DNA from 3 places in the Sinorhizobium sp. 7-81 genome. Region 2 is predicted to be linked to each of the others. Evidence: predicted binding sites of a transcription regulator. Region 2 holds the regulator's gene; each other region holds the start of a gene.
The links. Region 2 encodes LexA, which represses DNA repair genes until DNA is damaged. Its sites were predicted from a motif close to TGTTCNNNNTGTGTTCNG; they were not measured.
Positions count from the first base shown of each region.

Region 1: the regulator LexA is predicted to act here: its motif matches at 2,981-2,998, upstream of QN224_RS16405 (UvrD-helicase domain-containing protein).
Region 3: the regulator LexA is predicted to act here: its motif matches at 2,423-2,440, upstream of QN224_RS06535 (DUF5680 domain-containing protein).

Region 1 covers NZ_JASKLT010000004.1:88,042-93,059, forward strand. The annotation lists gene QN224_RS16385 (efflux RND transporter permease subunit) at 1-55, opposite strand, end outside; gene QN224_RS16390 (efflux RND transporter periplasmic adaptor subunit) at 52-1,248, opposite strand; gene QN224_RS16395 (cyclase family protein) at 1,542-2,363, shown strand; gene QN224_RS16400 (carboxymuconolactone decarboxylase family protein) at 2,405-2,815, shown strand; gene QN224_RS16405 (UvrD-helicase domain-containing protein) at 3,041-5,018, shown strand, end outside.
Region 2 covers NZ_JASKLT010000003.1:160,383-165,400, forward strand. The annotation lists gene QN224_RS13410 (PhnA-like protein) at 392-1,303, shown strand; partial or broken gene QN224_RS13415 (IS481 family transposase) at 1,347-1,583, opposite strand; gene lexA (transcriptional repressor LexA) at 1,690-2,409, opposite strand; gene QN224_RS13425 (OsmC family protein) at 2,588-3,022, shown strand; gene QN224_RS13430 (dihydrofolate reductase family protein) at 3,497-4,027, shown strand; tRNA gene QN224_RS13435 (tRNA-Ser) at 4,205-4,294, opposite strand; gene QN224_RS13440 (protein-glutamine glutaminase family protein) at 4,622-5,018, shown strand, end outside.
Region 3 covers NZ_JASKLT010000001.1:1,357,819-1,362,836, reverse strand. The annotation lists gene dnaE (DNA polymerase III subunit alpha) at 1-1,834, opposite strand, end outside; gene QN224_RS06540 (hypothetical protein) at 1,897-2,343, shown strand; gene QN224_RS06535 (DUF5680 domain-containing protein) at 2,493-2,960, shown strand; gene QN224_RS06530 (ABC transporter ATP-binding protein) at 3,028-3,714, opposite strand; gene QN224_RS06525 (lipoprotein-releasing ABC transporter permease subunit) at 3,732-5,018, opposite strand, start outside.

The DNA of each region.
Region 1 (5,018 bases), on a different contig from region 2:
TCTTGCCCCCTTCGCCTCCCCCCTTGCCGTGATGGCCGCCGATTCCGATGTTCATTGCGCCTCTCCCGCGACCTTCTGCTGAGGCTCGGGCCGGTTTTCGCCGGCAATGCGCACCGCGCCGCCGTCGCGCAGGCGCTGCACGCCCTCGGTGACGATGCGGTCGCCCTCGGCAAGAGTCGCCTCGACAAGCACCTTGTCGGGATTGCGCTGAATGATCTTGACCGGCACCCGCTCGCTGCGGTCACCGTTGACCCGCCAGATATAGGATCCATCCGAACTCCACTGGATCGCCAGCGGATCGACCGTTGGATAACGGTCGCCGTCGAAAGCCATGGTGACCGAGAAGGACATGCCCGCCCGCAGCATGTCATCGGGATTTTCGAGCCGCGCGCGGACTCTAAGCGTCCGGCTCGCCTGGTCGAGACGGTTGTCGATCGCGTGGATCACGCCTTCGAGCTGCCGCCCGGCTTGAGCGATTGCGTTCGCGGTCACAGGCTGGCCGACGAAAATCTTGCTGGCGAAGCGTTCCGGCACCCAGAAATCGACAAGGATTTGCGAGCGGTCGTCCACCACCGCGATCGGCGTCGACGTCGTGACATAATCACCGACATTGACGGTGATGATGCCGACGACGCCCTTCGAGGGCGCGACGATGTCGCGGCGTCTGAGATCGAGCTCCGCCGTTTTCAGCGCCAGTTCTGCCGCCTGCAGCGCGATTTCCGCGTCGCGGACCTCGACTGCCGTCACCGCCCTTGCCGTGCTGAGATTGCGATAGCGCTGCACCTTTTCCTGCGCGCTGTCGCGCGTGAGCCTCGCCTGCTCGGCGGCGATCCGCTGGTCATCGCTATCGAGCCTGGCGATCACCTGGCCCTTGGCGATCCTGTCGCCGGACCTTACGAGAATTTCGGTGAGATTGCCGGTCGCCGTCGGCGTCACGGTGACGGAGTGAATCGCTTCGCCATTGCCGATGGCATTGAGCCTGTCGTTGACGATCGCGCTTGCCGACGGCCTGACGACGACCAGCGCCGCATCTCCGAAGCCGCCTTGGCCACCTTGCCCGCGCCCGCCGTTGCGCCGTCCACCGCTTCCGCCTTCGCCATCCTGCGGTTTCGACAGTGCATCGATCAGCGGGTGCGAAACGCCGATGGCCGCCAGCGTTTCGCCTGCGCCGGGCGCGAAACGCACCCAGGCAACCGCGCCCACGGTGAGCACAACGAAGCTGACAGCCAGCTGCTTCCAAAGCCGCATTCACATCTCCAAATGAAAAGCACGCTCCAGCGCGGCCCGTGCCGGCGGAGCGTTCCGATTTGCGCCCGAGTATGGTTATTCGCGTGCCTTCGGGCAATCTCGGAATGCCATCATTACGCAATTGTAATAAAAGCGAATTTGTTGGCGGCATGATGGCGCGCCCCGTCAAGCGGCGATTGCAGGAGTTTTACTGGACAACCGATGTTTACAGGCTTCGCGGCTGGGCTATGCTGCGTTTGGCCTCACCATTTCCGATCGGCTTCCGCATTCAACTCATTCTGGGGAGAAGAACAATGTGCGATGCATGCGTCATGGAATCGGTAAAACAGCGAATGCTGTCGCGGCGCGGCTTTTTCCGCGCCGCCGCGACCGGCACGGCGGGTATCGCCGCCGCCGGCATGGGAATAGCACCGCCCGCACTTGCGGCCGGCCACACGAGCGTGACCGATCTCACCCATGAACTCCACGAGGAGTTCCCGACCTACTTCGGACAGCAGCAGTTCTTCCGCGAACAGAAGTTCAGCTACGCCAAGGAAAAGTTCAACCTGTTCGAACTCCGAGTGAACGAACATACTGGTACCCACGTCGATGCGCCGCTGCATTTCTCCGCCGACGGCATGTCAGTCGCCGAACTGCCGGTCGAGAAGCTCGTGGTGCCGCTCTGCGTCGTCGATATCCGAGAGAAAGCGGCAGGCAATGCCGATGCGCAAGTGACGCCCGACGACATCAAGGCATGGATCGGCGCCAATGGCGATATCCCGGAAAACGCCTGCGTCGCCATGCTTTCCGGCTGGGCCGGCCATCTCGAAACCGACAAGTTCCGCAACGCCGACGCCGAGGGCAAGCTCCATTTTCCGGGCTTCCACGTAGAGGCCGCCAAGTTCCTGCTCGAAGAGACGCAGGCCGCTGGCATCGCCGTCGATACGCTTTCGCTCGATTTCGGCGCCTCACCGGATTTCGCCACCCATTATGCCTGGCTGCCGCAAGGCCGCTGGGGGCTCGAAGCCGCGGCCAATCTCGACAAGGTGCCGGCCAAAGGCGCGACCCTGGTGCTCGGTGCACCGAAGCACCGCGGCGGCACCGGCGGCCCGGCCCGCGTCTTCGCCCTCATCTGACAACCGGTCACGCAAACGCAATGTAAGCTCGGGGAGAAAGCATGAGCACCGTCGTCCCGCCGCCCGATCCAGAAGCCGACCCGCGCGTAAAGGCGGTCTTCGACGACATCCGCGCCACGCGGAAATCGGATTTCATCAACAATATGTGGCTCTGGCTCGCCTTCGACGTGGACCTCCTGGAACGAACCTGGGCCGAGGTGAAGGCGGTCATGGCGACGCCCTCCGCCCTCGATCCGCTGGTGAAGGAAATGCTCTACATCGCCGTTTCCGTCACCAACGGCTGCGGCTACTGCATCCACTCTCACACAGCAGCGGCCAAGGCCAAGGGCATGACAGAGGCGCAGCACGCCGACCTCCTGCGCGTCATCTCGCTTGCCGCCAAGACCAACCAACTGGCAACAGCACTGCAGGTCCCGGTTGATCCAGCGTTCGATGCGGCAGGCGAAAATTGATGACTGCGGAATGCAGCGAAAGGCCACTGCATGTGTTCCTAACCGGAATCGATTAGGGACAGAAACAGGCAGCAATTCAAAGAGCTACACCGACCTTTTTGTGCGCCTGAAAAGACGCACGACGCTGTGATCTTTCCACAGGCTTGCTCTCGCGCTTGAAGAATCCGGAATAAAAGAGGAACATCCTTTCTGGCCTTTCGGTCCCGAATCACTACATTGGGCCGCATGACCAAAGGTTTTGACGACATTCCCTTCTTCGATGAGGAGCCGGCGCCGCGCAAACCCGCGCCCGCCGCCGGCGGTATCGCCGCGCGCGCCATGGCCGCCCGCGACAAGGCCAAGCGTCCGGATTATCTCTCCGGCCTCAATCCCGAGCAGACCGAGGCTGTCGAGACGCTCGAAGGACCGGTGCTCGTGCTCGCCGGCGCCGGCACCGGCAAGACCCGCGTTCTGACGACCCGCATCGCCCATATCCTTTCGACCGGCCGCGCCTTCCCGTCGCAGATCCTCGCCGTCACCTTCACCAACAAGGCCGCGCGCGAGATGAAAGAGCGCATCGGCGTGCTCGTCGGCCATGCCGTCGAAGGCATGCCCTGGCTCGGCACCTTCCACTCGATCGGCGTCAAGCTCCTTCGCCGCCATGCGGAGTTGGTCGGCTTAAGGTCGGATTTCACCATTCTCGACACCGACGACGTCGTGCGGCTGATCAAGCAGCTCATCCAGGCCGAAGGGCTCGACGACAAGCGCTGGCCGGCAAAACAATTCGCCGGCATGATCGATACCTGGAAGAACAAGGGCCTCGACCCTTCGCAAATTCCGGAGGGTGATGCCCGCGCCTTCGCCAATGGCAAGGGCCGTGAACTCTACGCCGCCTACCAGAACCGGCTCCTGACGCTCAACGCCTGCGATTTCGGCGACCTGCTGCTGCATCCGATCCGGATGTTCCGCGCCAATCCGGACGTGCTTAGGGAATACCACGGCAAATTCCGCTACATCCTCGTCGACGAATACCAGGACACCAACACCGCGCAATACATGTGGCTGCGGCTGTTGGCGCAGCGGCCGCGGGCGTCTGAGCGATCTGTGACAGGAGGTCCGGGCGAAGCAGCCAGCCAAAGCTGGCCGGACGACGTTTCGTCCGCCCCTGCGGAGCGCAGCCGCGTAAGCGGCGACAGCGTGAGGGCTAATCACCGGGGCGAAGCCCGGCAAGGCCAAGCGGCCGTCGCGCCTGATGGCGCGCCCCCGCGGAGCGAGCCGCGCAGCGGCGACAGCGTGAGCGCAAACAAACAGCAGCAGATAAACATCTGCTGCGTCGGCGACGACGACCAGTCGATTTATGGCTGGCGCGGGGCGGAAGTCGACAACATCCTTCGCTTCGAGAAAGACTTTCCCGGCGCCAAGGTCATCAAGCTTGAGCGCAACTACCGCTCGACCGAACATATCCTCGGCGCCGCCGCGCATCTGATCGCCCACAACGAAGGCCGCCTTGGCAAGACGCTCTTCACCGAGCGCACCAATCCGGACGACGAGAAGGTGCATGTGCATGCCGCCTGGGATTCCGAAGAGGAAGCCCGCGCCGTCGGCGAAGAGATCGAACAGCTCCAGCGACAGAAGCATAACCTGAACGACATCGCGATCCTGGTGCGCGCCTCGTTCCAGATGCGCGAATTCGAAGACCGCTTCGTCACCCTCGGCCTCAACTATCGCGTCATCGGCGGCCCGCGCTTCTACGAGCGGCTCGAAATCCGTGACGCCATGGCCTATTTCCGCCTCGTCTGCCAGCCGGCGGACGACCTCGCCTTCGAGCGCATCGTCAACACGCCGAAGCGCGGTCTGGGCGACACCACGGTGCGCACGCTGCACGACTACGCCCGCGCCCGCGACATTCCGATGCTCGCCGCCGCGACCGAGATCATCGAGACGGACGAGTTGAAGCCGAAGGCGCGCAAGGCGCTCTTCGACGTCGTTACCGATTTCCGCCGCTGGCAGACGCTGCTCGAAACGACGCCGCATACCGAACTTGCCGAAAAAATCCTCGACGAGAGCGGCTACACCGCCATGTGGCAGGCCGACAAGTCGGCGGAAGCGCCAGGGCGGCTCGAAAACCTGAAGGAACTCATTCGCTCGATGGAGGCCTTCGAGTCGATGCGCGGCTTCCTGGAACATGTCGCGCTCGTCATGGACGCCGAGCAGAACGAGGACA
Region 2 (5,018 bases):
GGCGTGCAAGGGGCGATAACCTCGTTTACATGGTCTTGAGCAACCGGCTGCAGTGATCGGGAATCGGTGAAGGTGTGCGAATTGTTCGACGAAATCAGGACCGACACCGGCAACGTCGCTGAGGCAAAAGGGTGCGATCTCGATGCAGCCCGCTTGTCGCCGAAGTCGAACATCGCACGTGGACGGATGGTTGAAAGCGCCGGCGCCCTTCATTCAAGCACATCAAGAAGTGGGCGGATGACGCAGGCATATTTGAGTTTGCTATTTCGCCCGCTCAGGCGGTAACGCGCCTCGCATGCCTCCGTCGGGGATCATTGGTTGTCCCGGGGAACAGTTTCGAGCATCCACGGTTTGAGCGGGAAGCGCGTGAGCATCCGGGAGGAATATGTCAATGAGCGAACCTGTCGCCGTTCACCACGCCCGTGAGACCGATTACGTCTCCGATCTTTCGGCGAGCGCCGCCGTTAACCAAATTTCTTGGGGAGCGGTATTTGCCGGCGTGGCGCTCGCGCTTGCGGTGCAGTTTCTACTGAACCTCTTGGGCGTTGGAATTGGAGCCGCGGTAATTGATCCGACAACCGCCGACAATCCGAACGCGAGTACGTTTTCGATTGCAGGAGGTCTCTGGTTCGTTATCTCGGGCATCGTCGCGGCGTTCGTCGGCGGATATGTCGCAAGCAGGGTTTCAGGCCGTCCCAGCAGGGTGACAGGAAGTTACCATGGACTGACCAGTTGGGCCGTCACGACACTGGTCGTTCTCTATCTGCTGACGACCTCGGTCGGCGCTGTGGTCGGCGGCGCCTTCAGCGGTTTGAGTGGCATCATCGGGGGCGTTGGAAGGACTGCCGCCATAGCCACGACTGCCGCGGCACCTGCCGTCGCGACATCCGTCGATCCAATGGCCGATATCGAACGGCAGATCAGAAGCGCGACCGGGGGCAACGATCCCGCAGCTCTTCGCGATGCTGCAGTTGCCGCCGTGCGTGCGGCCGTCACTGGCGACGAAGCGACTGCGGAAGAAGCCCGAAATCGCGCTGCCGACGCCATCGCGAGGGCTCAGAGCATTCCGGTGGACCAAGCGCGCACCCAGGTTCAAGAGTACGAGGAAAGCTACAAGGCTTCGGTGGAACGCGCCAAGCAGCAGGCGACCGAAGCCGCCGACACGGCCGCCACCGTCGTTTCCAGTGGAGCGCTCCTGGGCTTCCTATCGCTTGTTGTAGGCGCCCTCGCTGCCTGGTTCGGTGGTGCAGCCGGAACGACACGCACCGTAGCGACGACGGACGCCACCCGCCGGGTCGGCTAGGTGTGGCGCCTCAAGAGGTTGCCCTCGGTCATGCCGAGCCTGCCGATTGGCGAGTGCGGTCACCGGTGATCCGGTGGCCGACGCGATCGAAGCGCCTGAGCGTCTTAATGTCGATGTGGATCATCTCGCCGGGCTTTTCGCGTTCGTAGCGGCGCATCGGCTCGGCCGGCTGATATCCTTCAGCCGCGCAAGACCCACTCGCCTGAGCGCCCGGCTTACTGTCGCCGCCGACACGTCGGTCTCTACGGCAATGTGTCTGCCCGTCGGCCCGACGGCGAAGCGTGGCAATTCCCTCTGCAATGCTTTCCGGGGTCGCCATGCCGCGCATCGGGCGATTGACGTGATGGCGCAGGCAGAGCGGTCGCCAAGCGACTGGCTGTCCTCAACTAGTGATAACGGCGAATGAGCCCGACGAGTTTGCCCTGGATCTTGACGCGGTCCGGTCCGAAAATCCGCGTCTCATAAGCCGGGTTGGCGGCCTCGAGCGCAATCGATGCGCCCTTCCTGCGGAACCGCTTGAGCGTTGCCTCTTCATCGTCGACGAGTGCCACGATGATGTCGCCGGGATTGGCTGTGCTTGTGTTGCGAATGATCACGGTGTCGCCGTCGAAGATACCCGCTTCGATCATCGAGTCGCCCTTGATCTCAAGCGCGTAATGTTCGCCGTTGCCGATCATCTCGACCGGTACCGAAATATCATGCGTGTTGTTCTGGATCGCGGAAATCGGAACACCGGCTGCGATTCGTCCCATGACCGGCACCGACACCGTTGCAGAATCACTCGGTGGCGCCGACTTCGCAGTGGCCGCAGGCGCCGCGGGTGGCTTACCCAGGCTACCTTCGATCACGCTTGGCGAGAAGCCACGCCGAGGCTGCGCACTCGTCGCATAGGCTTCAGGCAGCTTGATGACTTCGAGTGCTCGCGCCCGGTTAGGAAGGCGGCGAATGAAACCGCGTTCTTCAAGCGCGGTGATTAACCGATGGATGCCTGACTTGGAGGCGAGGTCCAGTGCATCTTTCATCTCGTCGAAGGACGGCGGCACCCCGGATTCCTTCATCCGTTCGTGAATGAACAGAAGCAATTCCTGTTGCTTGCGGGTTAGCATGGCGCGTCACTCCAGAGTCGCGAAACAAATCAAGAACAGACACTATCTGTTCCATATGTGTTCCGCAAGTACCTAAAATTCCGTGAATTTTCGCGACTTTGCGCCAGGGACGTCGAATGTTGCAGATCATGAACGTCTGCAGGACTATGATGGTACGTGGTGGTAATAGGTGAATCTCATGAAGGCACGCATCAAATGGGTTGAAGGCCGGACGTTTCTTGGCGAGTCCGGGAGTGGGCACAAGGTTGTGCTTGGGACAGCATTCGGGACGGAGGGAAAAACACCTGGCCCGAGCCCGATGGAGATGGTGCTGATCGGCACTGGGGGTTGCTCGGCCTACGATGTCGTTCACATCCTCGAAAAGGGCCGCGAGGCGATCGAGGACTGCGTCGTCGAGATCGACGCGGAGCGTGCTGCGCAGGATCCGAAAGTGTTCACTCGCATTCATCTCCACTTCGTGGTCAAGGGGCGCAGCCTGGCGGCGAACAAGGTCGAGCGAGCCATTGCGCTGTCCATCGAGAAATATTGCTCGGCGTCGGCGATGCTCGCCAAGACGGCCACGATCACCCACGACTTTGAGGTCGTCGACACCGCCACGACGACCGTCGCTTAGCCGTAACGACCGGAGCCCCTCGGATCGCCAGGGGGCGGGACATCGCTAGTCGATGCCGTGCTCTATCTCCACGAGCCTGGTGAGAGCCCCGGAACTCGCGCGCGTGGCTGCTGTTATTTCCTGGATCAGGATTTGGCTCGCTACGGGAATCGAGACGTCGGAGTGGAAGATCAGTCCCACTGCGGCGGCACGAGCTCGTGGATATCAAGTTGGCCGGATATTAGATCTCGACGAGCGAACCTGTCGCGAGCTCGATGCGTACTGCCGCACAAGTCCGATGAACTCGCTCATCGAGGCCATAACCCTCCATCACTCTCCTGGATAGACCTACGAGCGAATGGCAGCACTCGGTGGTAAACGGGGCGCGGTTATTCATCAGACCGACGACGCGGCGCGCAGTTTGCGCCCGACTTCACTTTCCGCATCACGCTGCTCGTACTATCGTGAAGGCCTTGGGGTGGAGATTTAGCAGCCATGGCAAAGCTTGTCTTCGGAATGAACCAGTCCTTGGACGGTTACGTCGACCACCTGGAACTGCGGACAGGTCCCGCGCTCTTTCGTCACTGGATAGAGCACGTGCGCGACCTGACCGGCAGTGTGTACGGCCGTCGCATGTACGAGACCATGCGTTACTGGGACGAAGACCGTCCTGAATGGAGTGAGGAGCAACACGAGTTCGCGGCGGCGTGGCGGCGCCAACCGAAGTGGGTCGTATCGCGCTCGTTGAAGTCAGTCGGCCCCAACGCCACACTTGTCGATGATAACATCGAGGCGGTGATACGTAGTCTGAAGGCTCGGCTCGTTGGAGAGATTGCCGTTTCCGGACCAGACCTGGCACGAAGCCTAACCGACCTTGGTCTTATCGATGAGTACCGACTCTACTTCCAACCCATCGTGCTTGGCCGCGGCAAGCCATTCTTTGCCGGCCCACGGCCGCCGCTCCGCCTTGTTTCCGCCGATCCCGTTGGCGAGGACACGATTAGGCTGACATACGTTCCTGCTTAGTCGCACGATACCCCCAACGGACTGCGCCGACAGGTCCGATCCATTTTTGGGGTCGTAAGCTGCCTGATTGCGCTGAACTAGTCTCCAAGACATATCGCGTTTAGCGTAGAATCGGCGGTTCTCTAGAATGCGGTGATCGGCGGCGGTATCGACCTATAGACGGCAATCGGCGACAGCTGGCGGAGGAGGTGGGATTCGAACCCACGGTACGCTTTCACGCACGCCGGTTTTCAAGACCGGTGCCTTAAACCGCTCGGCCACTCCTCCAGTCGATTGAAAATCCAACAATTGTTGGTTTCCTGAAAACGGCAGCTGCTACCGCTTGCTACCCAATCACTCGACGGCTGGCTTTTTAGCAGCTTTGATCGCCGCGTCAACGTGCTCGGCGGCGTTCGCTTGCATGCCCTGCATGACCTGCGATTAGAGGTCCAGCGTGATGCCGATGAGTTTCGCTGAGGCGAGCAGGCGGGTCGCATTTGCGATCATTGGAAGGGATGGCCATAATAGAGCTAAAAGTTGTTCAGTTTGCCATAAATTCTACGCAAGGACAGGCGCGTAGCGCTCTGATATTCTGGCGCATCCGGGGGGTGTGCCATGCCAAATCCCAATGCGATTGTTTCGACCCGCATTGATTTCGATCCTCCGCTTGACCGGCCCACTGCCGAGCTGCTGCGCGAGGGGCTTTGGGTCGTGCTCGAAGGCGGGCGCCGCGCCCGGCTTGACGCGAGCGATGCCCGATCGAGCGGCTTCGTCCAAGTGCTTGACGGGCTCGCGAGGCGCAAGGCGCCGGTCTATCTGGAGATCGATCCTAACAGCGCGGCAATCACACGGCTGCTGATCCCGCGCGTGACGCGCCCGATGAGCATGCTTCCGAGCGACCAGGGCTATGAGGTCATGCTCGAAAGATCGCACGCCCGCCACGCCCTGAGGCGCGACAATCCCGATTTCGCGACGCTCGAGCCGTTGCTGCGCGCCGCGCTCGACTCGGGGC
Region 3 (5,018 bases), on a different contig from region 2:
TGCTCGCAAGATCGATGTCAACGCCGCGCTTGGCGACGAAATCGACCGCGGTCTTCAGTACCGTCAGCGTTTTCAGGCCGAGGAAGTCGAACTTGACGAGACCGGCCTGCTCCACCCATTTCATGTTGAACTGGGTGACCGGCATGTCCGAGCGCGGATCGCGGTACATCGGCACCAGTTTCGAGAGCGGCCGGTCGCCGATGACGATGCCGGCGGCGTGCGTCGAGGCATGGCGGTAGAGACCCTCGATCTTCTGGGCGATATCGAGAAGGCGAGCCACGACCGGCTCCTTTTCCGCCTCCTCCTGCAGCCGCGGCTCCTCCTCGATCGCTTTCGAAAGCGGAGTCGGATTGGCCGGGTTGTTCGGCACGAGCTTGCAGATCTTGTCGACCTGGCCATAGGGCATTTCGAGCACGCGGCCGACGTCGCGCAAAGCCGCACGCGCCTGCAGCGATCCGAAGGTGATAATCTGCGCCACCTGCTCGCGGCCGTATTTGCCCTGAACGTAACGGATGACCTCTTCACGCCGGTCCTGGCAGAAGTCGATATCGAAGTCGGGCATCGACACGCGCTCGGGGTTGAGGAAGCGTTCGAACAGCAGCGAGAAACGCATCGGATCGACATCGGTGATCGTGAGCGCATAGGCAACGAGCGACCCGGCACCCGAGCCGCGGCCCGGTCCGACGGGAATGCCATGCTGCTTGGCCCATTTGATGAAGTCCGAAACGATAAGGAAGTAGCCCGGAAACTTCATCCGCTCTATGACGCCGAGTTCGAACGCCAGCCGCTCGCGGTAATCCTCTTCCTTGTAGCCCGGCGCCATACCGAGCTTCGCCAGGCGACCTTCAAGCCCCTCCTCCGCCTGCCGGCGAAGCTCTGCCGCCTCCGCGCGCTCGGCCTCCTCCGGATCATCCGAAGCGCCGGTGAAGCGCGGCAGGATCGGCCCGCGGGTCTTCAGCATGAAGGAGCAGCGCCGGGCGATTTCGATCGTGTTCTGCAACGCTTCGGGGAGATCGGCGAAGAGCGCGGCCATTTCCTTGCGGCTCTTCAGATAATGATCCGGGGTCAGCCGGAAACGGCTGTCATCCGAAACCATTGCGTTGTGCGCGACCGCCATCAATGCGTCGTGCGCGTCATAGTCAGCCGGCGAAGGAAAGAACGCCTCGTTTGTCGCCACCAGCGGGACATCAAACCGATAGGCGAGTTCGACCAGGCGGCTCTCGTGGCGCCGGTCAAAGTTGCCGTGCCGCTGCAGTTCCAGATAGAGCCGGTCGCCGAAGAGCTCGATCAACGCCTTCAGGCGCGTCTCCGCCAGAGCCGACGAACCCGCCTTCAGCGCCATGTCAATCGGGCCGCTGGCCGCGCCCGTCAGCGCGATCAGACCATCGGTCCCGCCCTCAGCCAGCCATGACCGGGTAATTCGCGCGGCCTGGCTGCCCTCTCCATCCAGATAGGCGCGGCTGACGAGGTCGACGAGCCGGACATAGCCGTCATCGGTTGCGGCGATCAGCACGAGCGACGGCAGCTTAGCAAGCTGGTGATGGTGGCCGCGCCGCTCCCCTTCCGCCTCGTCCTCCATGTCGATCGACAATTGACAGCCGATGATCGGCTGCAAGCCGTCATCCGCTGCCTTCTGCGAAAATTCGAGGGCCGCGAAGAGATTGTTGGTGTCGGCAATGCCTATGGCCGGTTGCTCATCCGCGACAGCCTTGCCGATGATTTTCTTCAACGGCAGCGCACCCTCCAACAACGAAAAGGCCGAATGCACACGCAAGTGAACAAACTGCGGATCCGTCGCAGTTGCCCGCTGCCCAAGGCCTTCGTCATTCGCCATCGTCGTACTCCGATTCGCGCTACCGCATGTTGCTTAAATCGTAGCCGATTCAGGGACAAAACATGCAGCAATTCAAAGTGCTACAGCGTCCTTTTGCGCGTCTGACAAGACGCGCGGCGCTGCAGGAGCAGAGGATATCCCGTGTCCGGTCCCCCATGTCCAGCCTGACGACCGGAACCGCCGTCTTTTTCAACACTGCATCGGAGGAAAGCGCAAACCAGACGCTACCCCGCGAGACGACACCAAAGCAGGAGGGTTACAATCCGAGCGCAATCACGGAAATGCTGGCGATGAAGAGGCTCATCGAGGCGAAGGCGGCGAGATCACGAACGAAATCAGTCATAACATGGCTCCTTTTCCGCTATTGTTTTTCTTTTGTTCTTTTTTTGTTCCATAGTCAAGCAAGACCGCATAAAAGATCCCGCTATTCAGCTTTCATGGTTAATGCGCCCGCGCAGCCAGCGTGGCGCCACGACTATGCCGCTCCGGATTCGGTCAAGGAAGGCTAAACCAAGCGCACCAACGACTCACGGCTTCCCCGAGGTCGACACCAAGATAGGCAACTCGTAGCCACGCAATTCACACGTATGTTCCTGTTTTGTTCTTTACATGGGGGCAATGTTCCGGCATCCTCGGCGGCCGAATTGGGAGCACGCTCATGTTCAGCATACAGGAACTCACCGACTTCATCGTCGAAGCGAAATCGAAGACCTATGTCGGCAACGGCGCTGAGCTTCCCGCCTGCAGACCCGGGTCTCGCGATATCGGACATCGGCGCGGCGCGTGGAGCTATCTCGACAGCTATTTTGGCGGAACGGATTTTGCCGGCCAAGAGGCGGTCTGGCATGAGGGCAATCCGCGCTGGGCCATGAATTACTTCGGCCGCATCGTTCGTCCGGACCTGATCGATGCTGAACGAGCCGGCGCCGTTATCAAGGCCGCACTACAGGCGATGTATCGCGAGAAGCGCCATTTCCTCGGCGGTATGGAGTATCAGCACGCCTATGGTTGCTATGTCGATAGCAGCCGCGGCGCGACAGATCACTTTTCCGGCCGCGAAGTGATTTTCGTCGATGGCGAAGAAGCCTATGAGCTTGAATATCGCGGTGGCCTCATCGTTCCCTGACGCGACAGCGCTGCGCGTCTCCCCAGACGCGCAAAAGTGGCTGCAGACACTTTGAATTGCCGTATGGCTACTTCAGTTCGACGACCTTGCCATCCTCGATCGTTACGCGGCGATCCATCAGCGAGGCGAGTTCGTGGTTGTGCGTCGCGATCAGCGCGGCCAGCCCCGACTGTCGCGCCAAAGCCTCCAGCGCCTCGAACACATAGCCTGCGGTCTCGGGATCGAGATTGCCGGTCGGCTCATCGGCCAGGAGAACGAGCGGCGCATTGGCCACGGCGCGGGCGATCGCGACACGCTGCTGCTCGCCGCCGGAAAGTTCGGTCGGCCGATGACTGGCCCGGTGCCCGATGCGCATGTAATCGAGCAACGCCGTCGCTCTCTCCGCCGCTTCCGCTTTGGAAAGGCCGGCGATCAGTTGCGGCATCATGATGTTTTCCAGCGCGGAAAATTCGGGCAGAAGGTGATGGAACTGGTAGACGAAGCCGATCTCCTTGCGGCGGATCGCCGTGCGTCGGTCATCGCTAAGCCCGTTACAGGCCAACCCGCTTACGACGACTTCACCCGCGTCCGGATGCTCAAGCAGGCCGGCTATATGCAGGAGCGTCGATTTTCCGGTTCCGGAGGGTGCCACGAGCGCGACCGTCTCGCCGGCCCGCAGCGTGAGATCGACGCCCTTGAGAATCGGGAGGTAGGTGTCGCCCTCGCCATAGTGCCGCTCGATGCCAGAGAGCTGCAGTGCCACTCGCGCATTCATTTGCGTTATTGTCCTTGTTATTCGTATCGCAGGGCCTGCACCGGATCGAGGCGCGAGGCGCGCCAGGCTGGAAAGATCGTGGCAAGGAAGGAAAGGGCAATCGCCATGATGACGACGGCGACGGTCTCGTCGGCATTCATATCCGCAGGAAGCTGGCTCAGGAAATAAAGTTCCGGATTGAAGAGCGTCGTTCCCGAAATCCAGGAGAAGAACTGACGGATCGATTCGATATTGAGACAGACAACGACGCCAAGGAGCACCCCGGCGATGGTGCCGGTGACGCCGATGGCAGCCCCGGTCATGAAGAAGATGCGCATCACCGACCCGGATGTCGCGCCCATCGTTCTTAGAATCGCGATGTCGCTGCCCTTGTCCTTCACCAGCATGATGAGGCCGGAAATAATGTTCAAGGCCGCCACCAGTACGATCAGCGTCAGGATCATGAACATGACGTTCCGCTCGACCTCGAGCGCAGAGAAGAAGGTCTTGTTGCGGTCGCGCCAGTCGCTGATGAAGATCTGCCGGCCGGCCGCGTCTTCAAGGGGCTTGCGCAAGGCATCGACGGCGTCCGGATGCTCGGCAAAAATCTCGATCGATTGGACGAGACCTTCCGCATTGAAATAAAGCTGCGCCTCCTCGAGCGGCATGAAGACGATCGTTGCGTCGTACTCCGACATTCCGATCTCGAAGATCGCCGAGACGGTATAGGCCTTGACGCGCGGATTCATGCCCATGGGCGTCACATCGCCATTCGGCGAAGTCAGCGTGATCGTGCCACCGACACGGATGCCCAGTTGTTCGGCCATGCGCGAACCGATGGCGACGCCGCTGCCCGACGCAAAGCCGACTAGATCGCCGGATTGAATGTGCTCCGAGATGGATTTCATCTTCGAGAGGTCGTCGGCACGAACACCGCGAACGAGGGCTCCTGTTGACGCGTCACCCAGCCCTTGGGCGAGAACCTGCCCTTCGACCATAGGGATCGCCATGGTGACGCCGGGGACCGCGGAAAACTTGGTGGCGAGATCAGCATAGTTGGTGAGCGGTCCATCGAGCGGCTGAACGATGATATGGCCGTTCATGCCGAGGATGCGCGAAATAAGCTCGGTACGGAATCCGTTCATCACCGCCATGACGATGATCAGCGTCCCCACACCCAGCATGATGCCGATGAAGGAAAAGCCGGCGATGACCGAGATGAAGGCTTCCTTCCGTCGCGAGCGCAGATAGCGCCAGGCTACCATGCGCTCGAACGCGGAAAAGGGACGACTGGAAGGCGCCCCAGACGGAGCGGCAGCCTGCAC